Linked DNA regions of Rheinheimera salexigens. The protein of the gene in region 1 interacts with the protein of each later gene in a pairwise test. Links are inferred from orthologs where the notes say so. Each region holds a gene or a part of one and is shown on either strand. Other genes may lie near its edges.

Region 1 (7,876 bases):
TCATGGTATTGTCGGTGAAGAGCATGGTGATTACGGCAATAGCGACAGTGAATTTCAATGGATTATTGACCCACTAGACGGTACTGCCAACTTTATCAAAGGCATTCCTCATTTTGCCGTTTCTATCGCATTAAAACATCAAGGTAAATTAGACCAAGCTGTGATCTTCGATCCACTGCGTGGCGAGCTATTTACTGCTTCTCGTGGTCGCGGAGCCCAATTAAATGGTACTCGGATCCGAGTGGTAAATTTACCCGATATGTCAGGTAGTATTATTGCTACCGGTTTCCCATTTAAAAATAAAACCCATATGCCTGCTTATAGCGGCATGCTCAATAGCATATTTAACGAAGCCGCTGATGTGCGTCGTACTGGCTCTGCTGCATTAGATTTAGCCTATGTTGCTGCAGGTCGATTTGATGGTTTCTTTGAAATCGGCTTAAAGCCTTGGGATATTGCCGCGGGTGAATTAATTGTCCGTGAAGCAGGTGGTTTAGTCTGTGATTTCGTTGGTGGTAATAACCAACTACGTAGCGGTAATATTGTTGCAGCTAGCCCGAAAGTATTGGCTGGCATGTTAAAAAATATCCGTCCACACTTAACAGATTACTTATCTCGTTAAGTGCTAGTTTGGCTTAAACGCTAACTAAGTACTGCTATAAGTACTGCTATAAGTATTGCTAAAAAGCCCCGTAATATTATTATTGCGGGGCTTTTTTTATATTCAGCTTAACCAAGTATCGTTAGGGTGTGCAGCTTATAAATCGGGCTGCTTATAACTGCTTAACTTGATAACCTTGCTGTTGCAGCAACTGTAGTAAGTTAGCCTCTCCGGCTAAGTGTAAGGCACCCACTAGCACCATCTCAACGTCAGCGGTTGTCAGCATAGCTTGTATTTGCGGCAGCCAGTCTTGATTGCGCTGCGCTAACATTCGTTGGTAAAACTGCTGTCCTGCAGGCGTATCTGCATATTCCATAGCAAAATCGGCTAAGGCCGTTAAATCACCTTCTCGCCAGGCTTTAATAATATTGTGCAGTTGGACTTCAATATGCTGTAATTCGCTTAACGATTGCTCAACAAATACATCCTCATCACCGGCTGAGACATTAAATAATAATGACAGTTGTTGTTCGATAGTCTCTAAAAAAGCCAGTTCACGCTGATCTTGCAGCGCTTTATCTAGATAAAATTTATCAACACCCTGACCATTTAACTCGGCTTGTTTTAACGCTAGCTGCATTAAATTTATTAATACAAAGTCCGGTTTAAAACTATCTAGCGCTTGAAGGTTTAAACCAAACTCTGTCGCTTGTTCTAATAATATTTGATAGCTTTTAGCGCTTAATACGTTAGTTAAGCTATTGCCGTCTTGATAACGGGCATGTTGCATCAGTAATTGCAAACCTGCGGCGGTTTCTAGTTGGCGAATATCGGCTTCAAACACCATAATGCTACTTTGCTCATAAGCGGTATTAAAAGCCGCAGGTAGCGGAAAAGCGGAGCTAGGTAACATATGTACAGTACCGGCAACAAACAATTTATGTTCGCCTTTGCTAATTTCGAATACCGAGGTCTTGGCAAAGACGCTACTACAAAAAAGTAATAACGTGGCGCAAAACATATAAATAATGCGACGCATCATCATGGTTATATAATCCTTTATGGTTAGCCTATTGGCTTAGCAGGTTTTTAACGCGCGTTATTCTGCAGCGGCAATTAGCGGTAATTCGCGTTGGCACCAATCTCGATAACCTCCGTCCAGGCTATACACTTGGCTATAGCCCATTTTCTGTAAGCTGTCAGCGGCTAATGCCGAACGATAGCCACCACCACAATATAATACTATGGTTTGGTTTTTATCCGGCACTTGCTGCTCAATATCCCGCTCAATAATACCTTTACCTAAATGTACGGCATTGGCAATATGGCCGCGCTGCCATTCATGGTCTTCTCGCACATCCAATAAGATATAAGGCTGAGTAAACTGCTGTAACTGAGGAATGGTAATTTCGTTTATATGCCGTTTAACTTGTGCCACTAACGCTAAAAATGCCGGTGCATGTTGTGGTGCCATTTGCTATTCCTTTAATAAAAAATGCCAGTCAATGACTGGCATTTTTAACATCTTTTGCAGTTAATTGCACTTAACTGCACTTATACTTAACTACATCAGAGCGTCAGTATTTTCGCCTTCTTTTTCAATTGGCGGTGGCGGTAGCATATCTTCACGGCTAATGCCGAGGATCTCTGCTATCGAACTCGCAACATAAATAGAAGAGTAAGTACCAATAACAATACCGAACAGTAATGCGGTGGCAAAGCCATGGATTAACGCGCCGCCCATATAAAATAGCACCACTAACACTAGCACTGTAGTTAATGACGTGATCACAGTCCGGTTTAACGTAGAGGTAATAGCATCATTAATAGTGTCATCAACGCTAGTATCACGCAACTTCCGGAAGCTTTCACGAATACGGTCAAATACCACTATCGTATCGTTAATCGAGTAACCAATCAGGGCTAAAATAGCGGCTAGTACCGTTAGGTCGAACTCTAAGCCGAGTAGTGAAAACAAGCCCATCGTGATAATAGTATCGTGGGCTAATGACACTACAGCCCCTACCGACAACCGCCATTCAAAGCGCATAGTAACGTAAAGCAAAATGCCGATTAATGCCACTAACATGGCAAGACCACCATCTTCTTTTAGCTCTTCACCAACGCTTGGGCCAACAAATTCGATACGGCGCATGGTCACGCCTTCGGCATTGCTTTGGTTTAAGATTGCCATCACCTCATCACCTAAGGTGGCCTGATCGATATCTGCTCGCAGCGGTATACGGATTAATACATCACGGCTAGTACCAAATAATTGTACTACCGCGTCTGAATAACCTTTATCGGCTAAAACTTGTCTTACCGCGGGTAAATCTGCTGGCTGATTAAAGCCGGCTTCAATTACCGTACCGCCGGTAAAGTCTAAGCCCCAATTAATGCCTTTAATGCTAATCGAAGCCACTGACGCCACTAGCATAATTGCTGATAGTATAATGGCTGGCCATTTTAACCGCATAAAGTTTAACGGCTGTTTAAAATTAAAAATTTGCATGCCGTAATCCTTATATTGGTAGCGACTGCACGCGGCGGCCACCCCAGAATAAATTAACTAATAAACGCGTACCTACAACGGCAGTGAAAATTGAAGTTAAAATACCGATTGCTAATGTGACAGCAAAACCTTTAACCGGCCCAGTACCAATACCAAACAAGATTAACGCCACTAATAACGTGGTAATATTCGAGTCGGTAATAGTGGCAAAAGCGCGGTCATAACCATGATGAATGGCTTGCTGCACAGAACGGCCATCTAAAAGTTCTTCTCGGATACGTTCAAATATCAGAACGTTAGCATCTACTGCCATACCTACGGTTAGTACAATCCCGGCCATACCTGGTAGCGTTAAGGTGGCACCGGGTATCATAGACATCACACCCACTATTAACACTAAGTTCGCAACTAACGCTACGTTGGCCACTAAGCCAAAGGCTTTGTAGTAAATAACCATAAAGATTAATACCGCAACCATACCCCACATAATAGCTGTGGTGCCTAGCTCAATATTTTCTTTACCTAAACTTGGGCCTATGGTGCGCTCTTCAATAATTTGAATTGGTGCTAATAAAGCACCGGCACGCAGTAAAGTGGATAAGTTTTGTGCTTCGCCTGGCGAATCGATACCGGTAATACGGAAATCACGGCCCAAACGCGCCTGAATAGTAGCATCGTTAATCACTTCTTGGTTTTTAACTAAGATGGGATTACCTTTGGCATCTAGCTCATCGCTTGGCTTATATTCGATAAATACCGATGCCATACGTCGCCCAATAGCATCACGGGTCGCTGTTGATAACATATTACCGCCTTTAGCATCTAACTTAATGCTAACTTGTGGCCGACTATATTCATCAAAACTTGAGCTAGCACCGGTGATATGTTCACCCGTTAGCATAATGCGCTTTTCCAGTAACACTGGTCGGCCATCACGGCTATAAAACAGCTCAGTGCCCGGCGGTATTCTGCCTTCTAATGCAGCACCTAAGTCAGCATCTGTATCCACTAAACGGAACTCTAAGGTTGCCGTAGCACCCAAGATTTCTTTTGCTTTAGCGGTATCTTGCACACCCGGTAATTGCACCACTATACGGTCAGCACCTTGGCGCTGAACTAAAGGCTCAGCCACACCAATTTCGTTTACCCGATTCCGAATAATGGTGATATTTTGCTCTAACGCATACTCTTGAATTTCTTTTAAGCGGATTTCACTGATACTAGCATGTACCGTAAATTCTTCAGCACTGGGTGTGAAAACCAATTCCCGGTCACGTTTTTTCAAAGCAGCTTGAGCGGCAGCTAAATCTTCTGCATTACGCATAGTGACTTTGACATAACCATTTGCAAGGTCAGCTTGAACGTTACGGTAACGAATTTTATCTTCACGTAAGTCGGCCCGGAACGTTTGCTCCATGTCGTTAAGGTTTTTGTCTATAGCAGCTTTCATGTCCACTGCCATTAAGAAGTGCACCCCGCCACGTAAGTCTAAACCTAACTTCATTGGCGAAGCGCCAATGGCATTTAACCAAGCCGGTGTTGCTGGGGCTAAGTTTAATGCTGTGACATAATTATCACCTAGTTTTTCTGTGGCAATTTCACGCGCTTGCAGTTGATCTTCAGTGGTATTAAAGCGGGCCAAAAGTTGGCCTTGCTCTAATACAACTGACTTAGCACTGATATTGGCTTGATCAAAACTACGCTCTAAATCGGCACGAATTTGCTCAGATACCACTCCACCTCGGGTAGCACTGATATTCAAAGCCGGATCTTCCGGATACAAATTTGGCAAGGCATAGATTAGCGCCGCTAACAGCACGCCAATCACTAGCACATATCGCCATAAAGGGTTTTTATTTAACACCTGGTTATCCTTTCTATCGGCTTACAGCGATTTAAGCGTGCCTTTAGGTAATACCGCACTAATTGCCGATTTTTGTACCGTTACTTCGGTGCTATCGTTAATGGCAATCACAACATAATCTTTATCATCAGCAATTTTATTAATCCGGCCAACAATACCACCCTGAGTTAATACTTCATCGCCTTTACCTAGTGCAGACATTAAGTTGCGGTGCTCTTTAACGCGTTTAGCTTGTGGACGGTAAATTAAAAAGTAAAAAATTAAACCAAATGCGACCAGCATTATAATTAAATCCCAACCACCACCTGCTGGTGTGGCTTGGCCTGCTACGTCTGCGTATGCTTTATTGATAAATAAACTCATGGTTGTGTCCCCTTAATTATAATTAATTTTGTTCTGTATTCGTTAGCGAATTTTCTAATGTTGGTACCGGTAAATCCCGTTTGGCATAAAACTGTTCTACAAACTGCTCCAAGTTACCAGCCGCGATAGCGTCGCGCAATCCTTGCATTAATACCTGATAATGTCGCAGATTATGCATGGTATTAAGCCGTGCACCTAAAATTTCATTACAACGGTCTAGATGATGTAAATATGACCGAGAATAATTTTTACAAGTGTAGCAATCACATTCTGCGTCCAATGGCGTAATATCGTCTTTATATTTCGCATTACGAATTTTAACCACGCCAGTATTGACAAATAAATGACCGTTTCGCGCATTCCGAGTGGGCATTACGCAGTCAAACATATCAATACCGCGGCGTACTGCTTCAACAATATCTTCTGGCTTACCCACACCCATTAAATAACGCGGTTTCTGGGCCGGCATTTGGTCTGTGGTGTGATTAAGAATATTAATCATGTCATCTTTAGGCTCACCTACCGATAAGCCGCCAATGGCATAGCCATCAAAACCGATATCTTCTAAGCCTTGCAGTGACACATCTCGTAAACCTGGATACATACCGCCTTGAATAATACCAAACAGTGCAGATGGGTTATCACCATGGGCATCTTTGCTGCGCTTAGCCCAGCGTAACGATAGCTCCATCGACTTTTTAGCTTGCTGCTCAGTGGCGGGATAAGGCGTACACTCATCAAAGATCATAACGATATCTGAACCAAGCGCTCGCTGTACTTCCATTGAGCGCTCTGGCGTTAGCATAATGCGCTCGCCATTTAGCGGAGAACGAAACTTAACACCTTCTTCAGTGATTTTACGCAACTCACCTAAACTAAAGACTTGAAAGCCACCTGAGTCGGTTAAAATTGGCTTTTGCCAATGCATAAAGTTATGTAAATCGCCGTGCTTACTAATTATGTCGGTGCCAGGGCGCAACATTAAGTGAAAAGTATTACCTAAACAAATTTGCGCACCGGTGGCTTCTAGCTCTTCTGGCGTCATGCCTTTTACCGTGCCATAAGTACCCACTGGCATAAAAGCTGGTGTTTCGACTACACCACGATCAAAAATCAACCTGCCGCGGCGGGCCTTACCATCAGTTGTATCTAATTCAAATTTCATTGTTATCCTCTTACGCCAGAAAAACAGTCTGGCTAATTTTCGCGGCAATTATAACAGCATACGTAACAAAACTAACTAATAAACGTCAGCCTATACACCCTAGCCGATATACATAGCATCGCCGTAGGAGTAAAACCGATATTGCTCAGCAATTGCCGTTGCATAAGCTTGCATCACATACTCGCGCTGGCTAAAGGCGGATACCAACATAATTAAGGTTGATTCCGGCAAGTGAAAATTGGTAATTAAAGCATCAATAACTTTAAACTCATAACCAGGGTAAATAAATATTTGGGTATCGCCTTTATAGGCAATTAAGTCACCATTACCTATTTGTGCCGCAGATTCTAATGAGCGCACTGAGGTTGTGCCCACCGCTACAACTTTACCTCCTCGGGCTTTACATGCCGCTATGGCAGCGACGGTGCTATCGGGTACATCGATATATTCAGCATGCATTTTATGCGCTAGCACATTGTCTACTCGTACCGGCTGAAAAGTACCGGCACCGACATGTAGCGTGACATATGCAAACTCAACGCCTTTGTCCGTTAACTGCTGTAATAAAGGCGTATCAAAATGTAAGCCGGCAGTAGGCGCAGCAACCGCGCCTGGCTTTTCGCTATACACGGTTTGATAGCGGGCTTTGTCTTCGGCAGTATCAGGGCGGTCTATATACGGCGGTAAAGGCATATGGCCTAAGCGCTCTAGCATGTCTAAAACGGGTTCATCTGAACACACGGCTAATTCAAATAGTTCATCATGACGTTGCAGCATTTCCACTTCGGCAGATTGCTCTAAAATCAACTTAGTGCCAGGTTTAGGTGCTTTACTGGCGCGAATATGAGCTAAAAAACGTTTTTCATCCAATACCCGCTCTACTAATACTTCAACTTTACCGCCTGAGGCTTTTTGGCCAAATAAACGGGCAGGAATAACTTTAGTGTTATTAAACACTAACAAGTCGCCAGGATGAATAAAATCGATTACCTGTTTAAAGATATGATGGCTTAAGGCGCCACTGCTTTTATCCATTGCCAATAAACGGCTAGATGAACGTTCGGCTTTAGGGTGACGAGCAATAAGTTGCTCAGGCAGTTGAAAAGAAAAATCACTCACTTGCATACTTTAGATCCTAGTTGGCTTTACCGACCACACTGTACCGAGCACGTGCACGGTGCTAAAAAACAGCGGCGATATTACCAGAAACACGGCGTTATTGGCATTTTTGCTGCAATACTATGCCAATTAAATCGGCCATTAAGCGATAACTTTCTACTTTACTTGACGTTGGCCGCCATACCACCGCAATATCACGATAGGCATTTTCAGCTACTGGCGTTTGTATAATTAAATCAGTGCCAGTTAATA
Region 2 (7,905 bases), 1.1 Mb from region 1 along the record:
GCAAGTGACAGTCGCAAGTTATAGCCAAGATAAGGCAAGCTATAGCCTACAAACTGCTATTGCAGGTGACGGATTATTAAAAGCACTACAGTTTAATAAGCAATTTAAATTGCAGCCAAATCAATTTGTACCATCGGCTCTTGATAGCGGGACAATGCCTGCGTTAGCAACCTTTAGATACTTACGCCATTGATGCCGCCGTTACAATACACGTTGGCAGTCACTTTGCCAGACGATGAAACCTTAGACAGCTTTTATGCCGCGGAACAAACTGCGGCAGTGGTGTTTTTAAAACGTTATTTACAACAGGCAACAGCACAGCCACCCGTTTACTTGTTTGGCGCCAGTGGCAGTGGTAAGTCGCATTTATTGTATGCCGCTTGTGTTCAGGCACAAGAGCAGGGCTTAACTAGTCAATTACTGGCATTAGAAGATTACCGGTCGTTAAGCCCGCGCTTATTAGATGATTTAGAGCAATTAGATCTAGTTTGTTTAGATAATATTCAGGCTATTGCCGGTGATATGAACTGGCAAACTGCGATTTTTGACTTATATAATCGCTTAGTTGAGCAAAGCAAAGCTTTGATTATTGTCGGTAATGTTCCGCCGCAGCAATTGGGTATTAATTTAGCCGATTTAGTCTCTAGATTACAGGCCTGTACTAGTTTTCAATTAAGATTGCTGACTGATGATGATAAACAAAAACTATTACAACAAAAAGCGCGTTTACGTGGCATCGAGTTACCGGCTGAGGTATCGCGCTATTTACTAAACCATCAAAGTCGAGATATCCGAGGGTTAGTCTCGATTCTCGATAAGCTAGATAAAGCAACCTTGGTGCATCAGCGCAAGCTCACCATCCCCTTTATTAAAGAAATTTTAAGCTAATCGGCCAATTAGGCTAGAATATGCTGCTAAAACCTGCGCTTAGCGACTATTCTGGTGTATAATTGGCGGTTTTATACTAATTACACACTCTCGCTGCTCTGAGGATATAAATGAACCTAACAGCAATTTTGGAAAACGCCTTACAGGCCGTTGCCGGCGCTAAAGATATCGCACAGTTGGATCAAATCCGAGTCGATTCTTTAGGAAAAAAAGGTAGTATTACTGAGTTATTAAAATCCCTTGGTGCCATGGACCCAGACCAGCGTAAGCAAGCTGGAGCGGAAATTAATGACGTAAAGCAACAAGTGCAAGCGGCTTTAAATCAGCAGCGTGATGCTTTACAAAATGTATTATTAGCGCAAAAGTTGGCAGAAGAACAAATTGATGTCACGTTACCAGGACGGATGATGCAAGCGGGTGGTTTGCATCCAGTAACCCGCACTATTGAGCGGATTTCGGCATTTTTCTCTGAGTTAGGCTTTGATATTAAGCATGGTCCAGAAATTGAAGATGATTTTCATAACTTCGATGCCTTAAATATTCCAGAGCATCACCCAGCACGGGCTGATCACGATACGTTTTATTTTAATCCAAAGTTAATGCTACGTACTCAAACCTCTGGCGTGCAAATACGCACTATGGAACAGCAGCAACCGCCATTACGTATTATTTCACCCGGTCGAGTTTATCGTAATGACTACGATCAAACCCATACACCGATGTTTCATCAGGTTGAAGGTTTAATGGTTGATAAAAATGTTAACTTCGCCGAGTTAAAAGGCATTTTACATGACTTTTTACACAATTTTTTCGAAGAAGACTTACAAGTGCGTTTTCGACCTTCATTTTTCCCCTTTACTGAGCCTTCAGCTGAAGTAGATGTTATGGGCAAAAATGGCAAGTGGTTAGAGGTTTTAGGTTGCGGTATGGTGCATCCTAACGTATTACGCTCAGTGGGTATTGATCCTGACGTATACAGTGGCTTTGCTTTTGGCATGGGTGTGGAACGTTTAACTATGTTGCGTTACGGCGTAACAGATTTACGCGCCTTTTTTGAAAACGATTTACGCTTTTTAAAACAGTTTAGATAAGTGGAGCGAGTATAAATGAAATTCAGTGAAGCCTGGTTACGCGAATGGGTTAATCCAGCTATTGATACCGATACCTTATCTGAACAGTTATCTATGGCTGGCTTAGAAGTGGATGGCATAGAACCAGTAGCTGGAAATTTTAGTGGTGTTGTGGTGGGTGAAGTAGTGGCTTGCGGCCCACATCCTGATGCAGACAAGTTACAAGTTACCCAAGTTAATATTGGTACTGATGAACTGCTAGATATTGTTTGTGGCGCAAAAAATTGCCGTTTAGGGTTAAAGGTGGCTGTTGCTACCATGGGTGCGGTATTGCCAGGTGACTTTGTAATTAAAAAAGCTAAGCTTCGTGGTCAGCCATCACATGGTATGTTGTGTTCTTTTTCTGAGCTAGGTATTAATGATGATTTTGACGGTATTTTAGAACTGCCGCAAGATGCACCGCTTGGTCAGGATATTCGTGATTATTTGCAGCTAAACGATAAAACTATTGAAGTCGATTTAACACCCAATCGCGCAGATTGTTTGGGTATTAGAGGCTTAGCCCGAGAAGTATCTGTACTGAATAAAATGGCGGTTACAGAACCTAGATGGGCAACGATAGCAGCAACGATTGATGACACTAAAGCGATCCAGCTCACTGCAGCTGAAGCTTGCCCACGTTATTTAGGTCGTGTAGTTCGTAATGTAAATGTCAACGTTGCCAGCCCGCTGTGGTTGGTAGAAAAATTACGCCGTTGTGGCATTCGTAGTATTGATGCGGTAGTGGATATTACTAACTATGTATTATTAGAATTAGGCCAGCCAATGCATGCCTTTGACCTTGATAATATTGAGGGTGATATTAATGTTCGCATGGCTAATGCCAACGAAAAGATTGTGTTATTGGATGAGTCAGAAGTTGAACTGCAAACCAATACTTTAGTTATTGCCGATAGCCAAAAAGCATTAGCTATGGCCGGTATTTTTGGTGGTTTACACAGTGGTGTCACCGGCCAAACTAAACATATCTTTTTAGAAAGTGCATTTTTTGCGCCGTTAGCCATTGCTGGTAAAGCGAGACAATATGGTTTGCATACCGACGCTTCGCATCGTTATGAACGCGGTGTTGATCCAGAGTTACAGCACATTGCTATTGAGCGTGCCACAGAATTATTGCTACAAATTTGTGGTGGTGAAGCTGGGCCAGTAACAGAAGCAGTTGCACAAGCTCAATTGCCAAACCGTAAACCAATAGATCTTACTGAAGCTAAACTGCGGCGTATTTTAGGTATTAGCCTTGACAGAACTGACGTTACAGCTATTTTTAATCGATTAGGTTTAGGGGTTGCTGAAACCGAGCAGGGCTGGCAAGTACAAGTACCTGGTTATCGCTTTGACCTTAAAATTGCCGAAGACTTAATTGAAGAAGTTGCTCGAGTATATGGTTATAACAACATTCCTAATGTAGCGCCACAAGCGGCATTAAAAATGCGTCGCTTTAATGAAGCTGAATTAAGTATTAGTCGCTTACGCAGTTTATTGGTAGATCGCGGTTATCAAGAAGCCATTACTTATAGTTTTGTTGATCCAAAAATACAGCAACGTTTGTTTCCTGAGCAAGCCGCTTTAGTGCTACCGAATCCAATTTCAGCTGATATGTCGGCAATGCGCTTAAATTTATGGCCAGGTTTATTACAAACCGTGTTGTATAACCAAAACCGTCAGCAAAGCCGGATCCGCTTGTTCGAGTACGGGCTTAAGTTTGTTCCAGACGCTGCTGCAGAAGGTGGTGTACAGCAAACTGAAGTATTAGGTGGCGTTATTGTTGGTTCATTAAATGATGAGCATTGGTCTATTGAGCAACGTGCTGCAGATTTTTATGACGTTAAAGCTGATGTTGAAGCTTTACTAGCTATGACCTCAGCCGCAGGTGAATTCCGTTTTGTCAGTGGTGAGCATAGCGCTTTACATCCTGGCCAAACTGCCTCGATTTATCGTGGTGATACGCTAGTAGGGCAATTAGGTGCTTTGCATCCTGAACTAGAGCGTAAACTAGGTGTTAAAGGAAAAGCCTATTTATTTGAACTAGATATGGTCGCTTTAGGTTCACGTAAAATCGTGCAAGCCCAAGAGTTATCAAAATACCCTGCGAATCGTCGAGATTTAGCGATAGTGGTTAAATCTGAAGTGCGTTTTGCTGATATTGCTGCTACTATAAAAAAAGTTGGCGGAAATCAATTAGTTGACCTAAAATTATTTGACGTATACACGGGTAGTGGTGTGGCTGAAGGTGAGAAGTCACTAGCTATCGCTATTACGTTACAAGATTTAGCGCGCACCCTGGAGGATAAAGATATCCAACAGTTGGTTAATCAAGTAGTTAGTGCGCTTGGTGAAGAGTTCAACGCAACGTTGAGGGACTAAGAATGGCGCTTACCAAAGCCGATTTATCAGAACGATTATTCACAAAGTTTGGTGTTAGTAAACGTGACGCTAAGCTTATAGTAGAAGCTTTTTTTGAAGAGATCCGTCTGGCTCTAGAGTCTGGCGATCAGGTTAAGTTATCGGGCTTTGGTAACTTTGACCTTCGAGTCAAAAATGAGCGACCGGGACGTAATCCTAAAACAGGCGAAGATATACCTATCTCTGCTCGTTGTGTGGTGACTTTCCGACCAGGACAAAAATTAAAATCTCGTGTTGAGCTCGGTACGAGTAAAAAGTAACACTTTTTTATTAAAAACATTATAAAACGGCAGCTTGGTTAACCATGCTGCCGTTTTTTTTGCTGAAAATACAGCACTGATATTGGTATGAAAAGTTTAACCGCAAATTTTTAGCCTATCATTAGCAGTAACATAGGAGTTATAAGAATGATTTGTATAAAAAACTGATCCAAAATTTACCTATAGAGATATATAGTTAAGGTGTAAGTAAAGGGAATGATATGACAATTAAAGTAGGTATAAGTGCTTGTGTATTAGGCGATAAAGTCCGTTTTGATGGTGGACATAAAGCCTCGGGTTTTTGTACTAGTGTGTTATCCGATCATGTTGACTATATTCCTGTATGTCCAGAAGTGGCTATTGGTATGCCGATCCCACGTCCGGCTATTAGATTGCAATTAGATCAGCAAGAACAAGTACACTTAGTGCGTAGTAAAGACCCCAGTATTGATCACACCGAACAGATGCAAACGTTTATTGATAAAAAGTTACCACAACTGAGTAATCTAAGTGGTTACATTGTTTGCGCTAAATCACCCAGTTGTGGCATGGAGCGGGTTCGTTTGTTTGACGCTAATGGACACCAGCTTGGTAAGATTGGAGTGGGAATTTATACCCGAGCACTTATGCAGCGTTACCCTTGGTTACCAGTTGAAGAGGATGGTCGGCTGTTTGATGACGCGCTAAGAGAAAACTTTATTTGTCGGCTGTTTGCTTGTCATGATTATCAGCAAAGCATGCGAGAGGGTTTTACTATTGGCAAGTTAGTTAAATTTCATAGTCGGTATAAGTTTTTAGTTTTAGCTCATCATCCAGTCGCCTATCGTGAATTAGGCCGATTAGTGGCTCAAGCCAAACTGTTTTCAGCTGAAAAACTGCAACTACGTTATTTAACAGACTTTATGAACGCGTTAAAAGTTATTGCCACACGGAAAAATCATACCAATGTATTACAGCATTTACAGGGTTTTTTAAAAAATTCACTTAACGCGCAAGCTAAACAGGAATTATCCGAAACCATAAATAAATATCGTTTAGGTTATTTGCCGCTGGTGGCGCCGCTAACATTATTTAAACACCATTTAAGTTTACACCCAAACCAATACTTATCAGAACAATGCTATTTTGATCCTTATCCAGAAAGCTTAGGCTTAAGAGCTTAAGATGAAAGCGATAAATAACCTGAATATTATTTGGTTTAGAAATGATTTGCGGCTATATGATAATAAAGTGTTGTGTAGCGCTATTGCTGATGCCCAGCAGCGTAATGCTGCTGTCGTTGGTTTGTTTATTGCTACCCCCGACACGTGGCAGCAGCATAATATGGCGGCGATAAAGCAAGACTTTATTCGGCGTCGTGTGGTGTGTTTAAAACAGGAATTAGCCCAGCTTAATATTGTACTGCATACACTTGAAGGTACTGATTATGCTGCCACTTGTGATGTGTTTGCGCAGGTACAGCAACACTACAAAATAAAAGTGTTTGTGCAAACAGATTATGAATTAGATGAACGATTACGCGATCATAAAGTAACTGCATGCCTAGAAAGTGCTGGCAATGAACTTATTAGCTTTGATAGCCAATGTATTATGCCTCCGGGCAGTATTTGTACCCAGCAACAGACTATGTACAAGGTATTTACGCCCTTTAAGCGCAACTGGTTAAGTCGATTAGCAGAGCAAGGAGTGCAGTGTTTACCTAAGCCTAAAACTCTAAATGTCGCCAATGGCCAATTAGTAGATTTGCATTTAACGGCTTATAGTACCATGCAAAATGGCGATAATAGCTCTATAAAATGGCCGGTTGAACAAAATGAAATTATTGACCAGTTACGCGATTTTTGTCAGCATAAAGTAGCTGACTATGAAAAAAAGCGCGACTTCCCCGCGATTTCGGCAACATCGAAATTAGCGGCTTATTTAGCTATTGGTGCTATTTCTGCCGGTCAATGTGTTGCTAGATTACAATTAGAAGCTAATGACACATGGTCGTTAGCCAAAACGGGTGCCGAAGTCTGGCTGTCAGAGCTAATTTGGCGAGAGTTTTATAAACATATCTTAGTTGCCTACCCTGATTTAATTAAACACCACGCATTTCAAACCGAGACTGATAATATTCGCTGGTCACAAGACCAAACATTATTTAATGCTTGGTGTAGCGGCAATACTGGTTATCCGCTAGTAGATGCTGCCATGCGGCAGTTAAATCAAACCGGCTGGATGCACAACCGGTTGCGCATGATAACGGCCAGTTTTTTAGTAAAAGATTTACAGCTAGATTGGCGCTTAGGTGAGCGCTATTTTATGTCGAAGCTGATAGATGGCGATTTCTCAGCTAATAATGGAGGGTGGCAATGGGCGGCTTCAACCGGAACCGACGCTGTGCCTTATTTTAGGATCTTTAATCCTATTACCCAAAGTGAAAGATTTGATCCAAAAGGTGATTTCATCCGTTTATATGTACCTGAACTAGCCAGTCTTGATGCAAAAGCGATCCATTGGCCGCATAAAAACACTCAATTAAGCACAGCAATTAGCGATATTAAAAGCTATGCAGCGCCAATAGTTGATCATGCGCAAGCCCGTAAAATCACACTGGCACTTTTTGCAGAGGTAAAAAAAACTGATGAATCAACTAGCAAGGATTGAGCAACTGCTGTCTTTTTACAATCAATTATCCAGTAGTAATATTTCCGGCTTAGCACAAATATATCATGCCGATATCCAGTTTATTGACCCCGTTAAAGCGGTGAATGGCTTAGCTGAGCTACAACAGCATTTCACTCATAGTTATAGCAATATTGATTATTGTAAATTTGAAAAATTACAAGCATTTGAGCAAATAAATCAAGGCGTTTTAACTTGGAAGATGCATTTTAGTCACCCGTCAATTGGTAATAGCAAAGCGATAGTAGTCGACGGTTGTAGCATGTTGCGTTGGCAGAATGGCTTAATTATCTATCATCGTGATTATTATGATTTACAACAGATGGTACTGACCCATCTACCGGTAATTGGTTGGTTAACCGGTAAAGTTAAACAGCGTATGGCATCCAGTAACTAGAGTAGTTAGTCAGATTTGAATTTATAGGGAATGTAAATGCGTATAGCTGTAATTGGTGGCGGTATCTCGGGCATGCTGTCTTGGTATTTATTGCAAAGACAGCATGAAGTAATTATTTTTGAGGCCAATGATTATTTAGGAGGACATACCGCTACTGTTG

What was found.
Region 2: the proteins of secD (region 1) and pheT interact in binary tests that used the Escherichia coli proteins (3 or more experiments, as listed by UniProt). The link is inferred for Rheinheimera salexigens from one-to-one orthologs.

The regions. Positions count from the first base shown.
Region 1 is NZ_MKEK01000001.1:3,305,165-3,313,040, forward strand. What follows is about bases 2,551-5,535. They hold secD (protein translocase subunit SecD), read right to left. Parts: upstream 4,978-5,535; coding sequence 3,124-4,977; downstream 2,551-3,123. Other genes in these bases: secF (protein translocase subunit SecF), read right to left, coding at 2,551-3,113; yajC (preprotein translocase subunit YajC), read right to left, coding at 4,999-5,340; tgt (tRNA guanosine(34) transglycosylase Tgt), read right to left, coding at 5,363-5,535. Also shown: suhB (inositol-1-monophosphatase), read left to right, coding at 1-622; BI198_RS15285 (TraB/GumN family protein), read right to left, coding at 774-1,646; BI198_RS15290 (rhodanese-like domain-containing protein), read right to left, coding at 1,701-2,075; more of secF, read right to left, coding at 2,166-2,550; more of tgt, read right to left, coding at 5,536-6,505; tRNA preQ1(34) S-adenosylmethionine ribosyltransferase-isomerase QueA, read right to left, coding at 6,605-7,630; BI198_RS15320 (hydrogen peroxide-inducible genes activator), read right to left, coding at 7,722-7,876. UniProt on the Escherichia coli protein: Part of the Sec protein translocase complex. Interacts with the SecYEG preprotein conducting channel. SecDF uses the proton motive force (PMF) to complete protein translocation after the ATP-dependent function of SecA.
Region 2 is NZ_MKEK01000001.1:2,186,515-2,194,419, reverse strand. Bases 1,675-4,688 are described here. They hold pheT (phenylalanine--tRNA ligase subunit beta), read left to right. Parts: upstream 1,675-1,994; coding sequence 1,995-4,382; downstream 4,383-4,688. Other genes in these bases: ihfA (integration host factor subunit alpha), read left to right, coding at 4,385-4,681; pheS (phenylalanine--tRNA ligase subunit alpha), read left to right, coding at 1,675-1,979. Outside these bases: BI198_RS10020 (DUF2066 domain-containing protein), read left to right, coding at 1-193; DnaA regulatory inactivator Hda, read left to right, coding at 193-888; more of pheS, read left to right, coding at 999-1,674; BI198_RS09995 (YbgA family protein), read left to right, coding at 4,903-5,844; phrB (deoxyribodipyrimidine photo-lyase), read left to right, coding at 5,846-7,330; BI198_RS09985 (nuclear transport factor 2 family protein), read left to right, coding at 7,308-7,745; BI198_RS09980 (NAD(P)/FAD-dependent oxidoreductase), read left to right, coding at 7,782-7,905.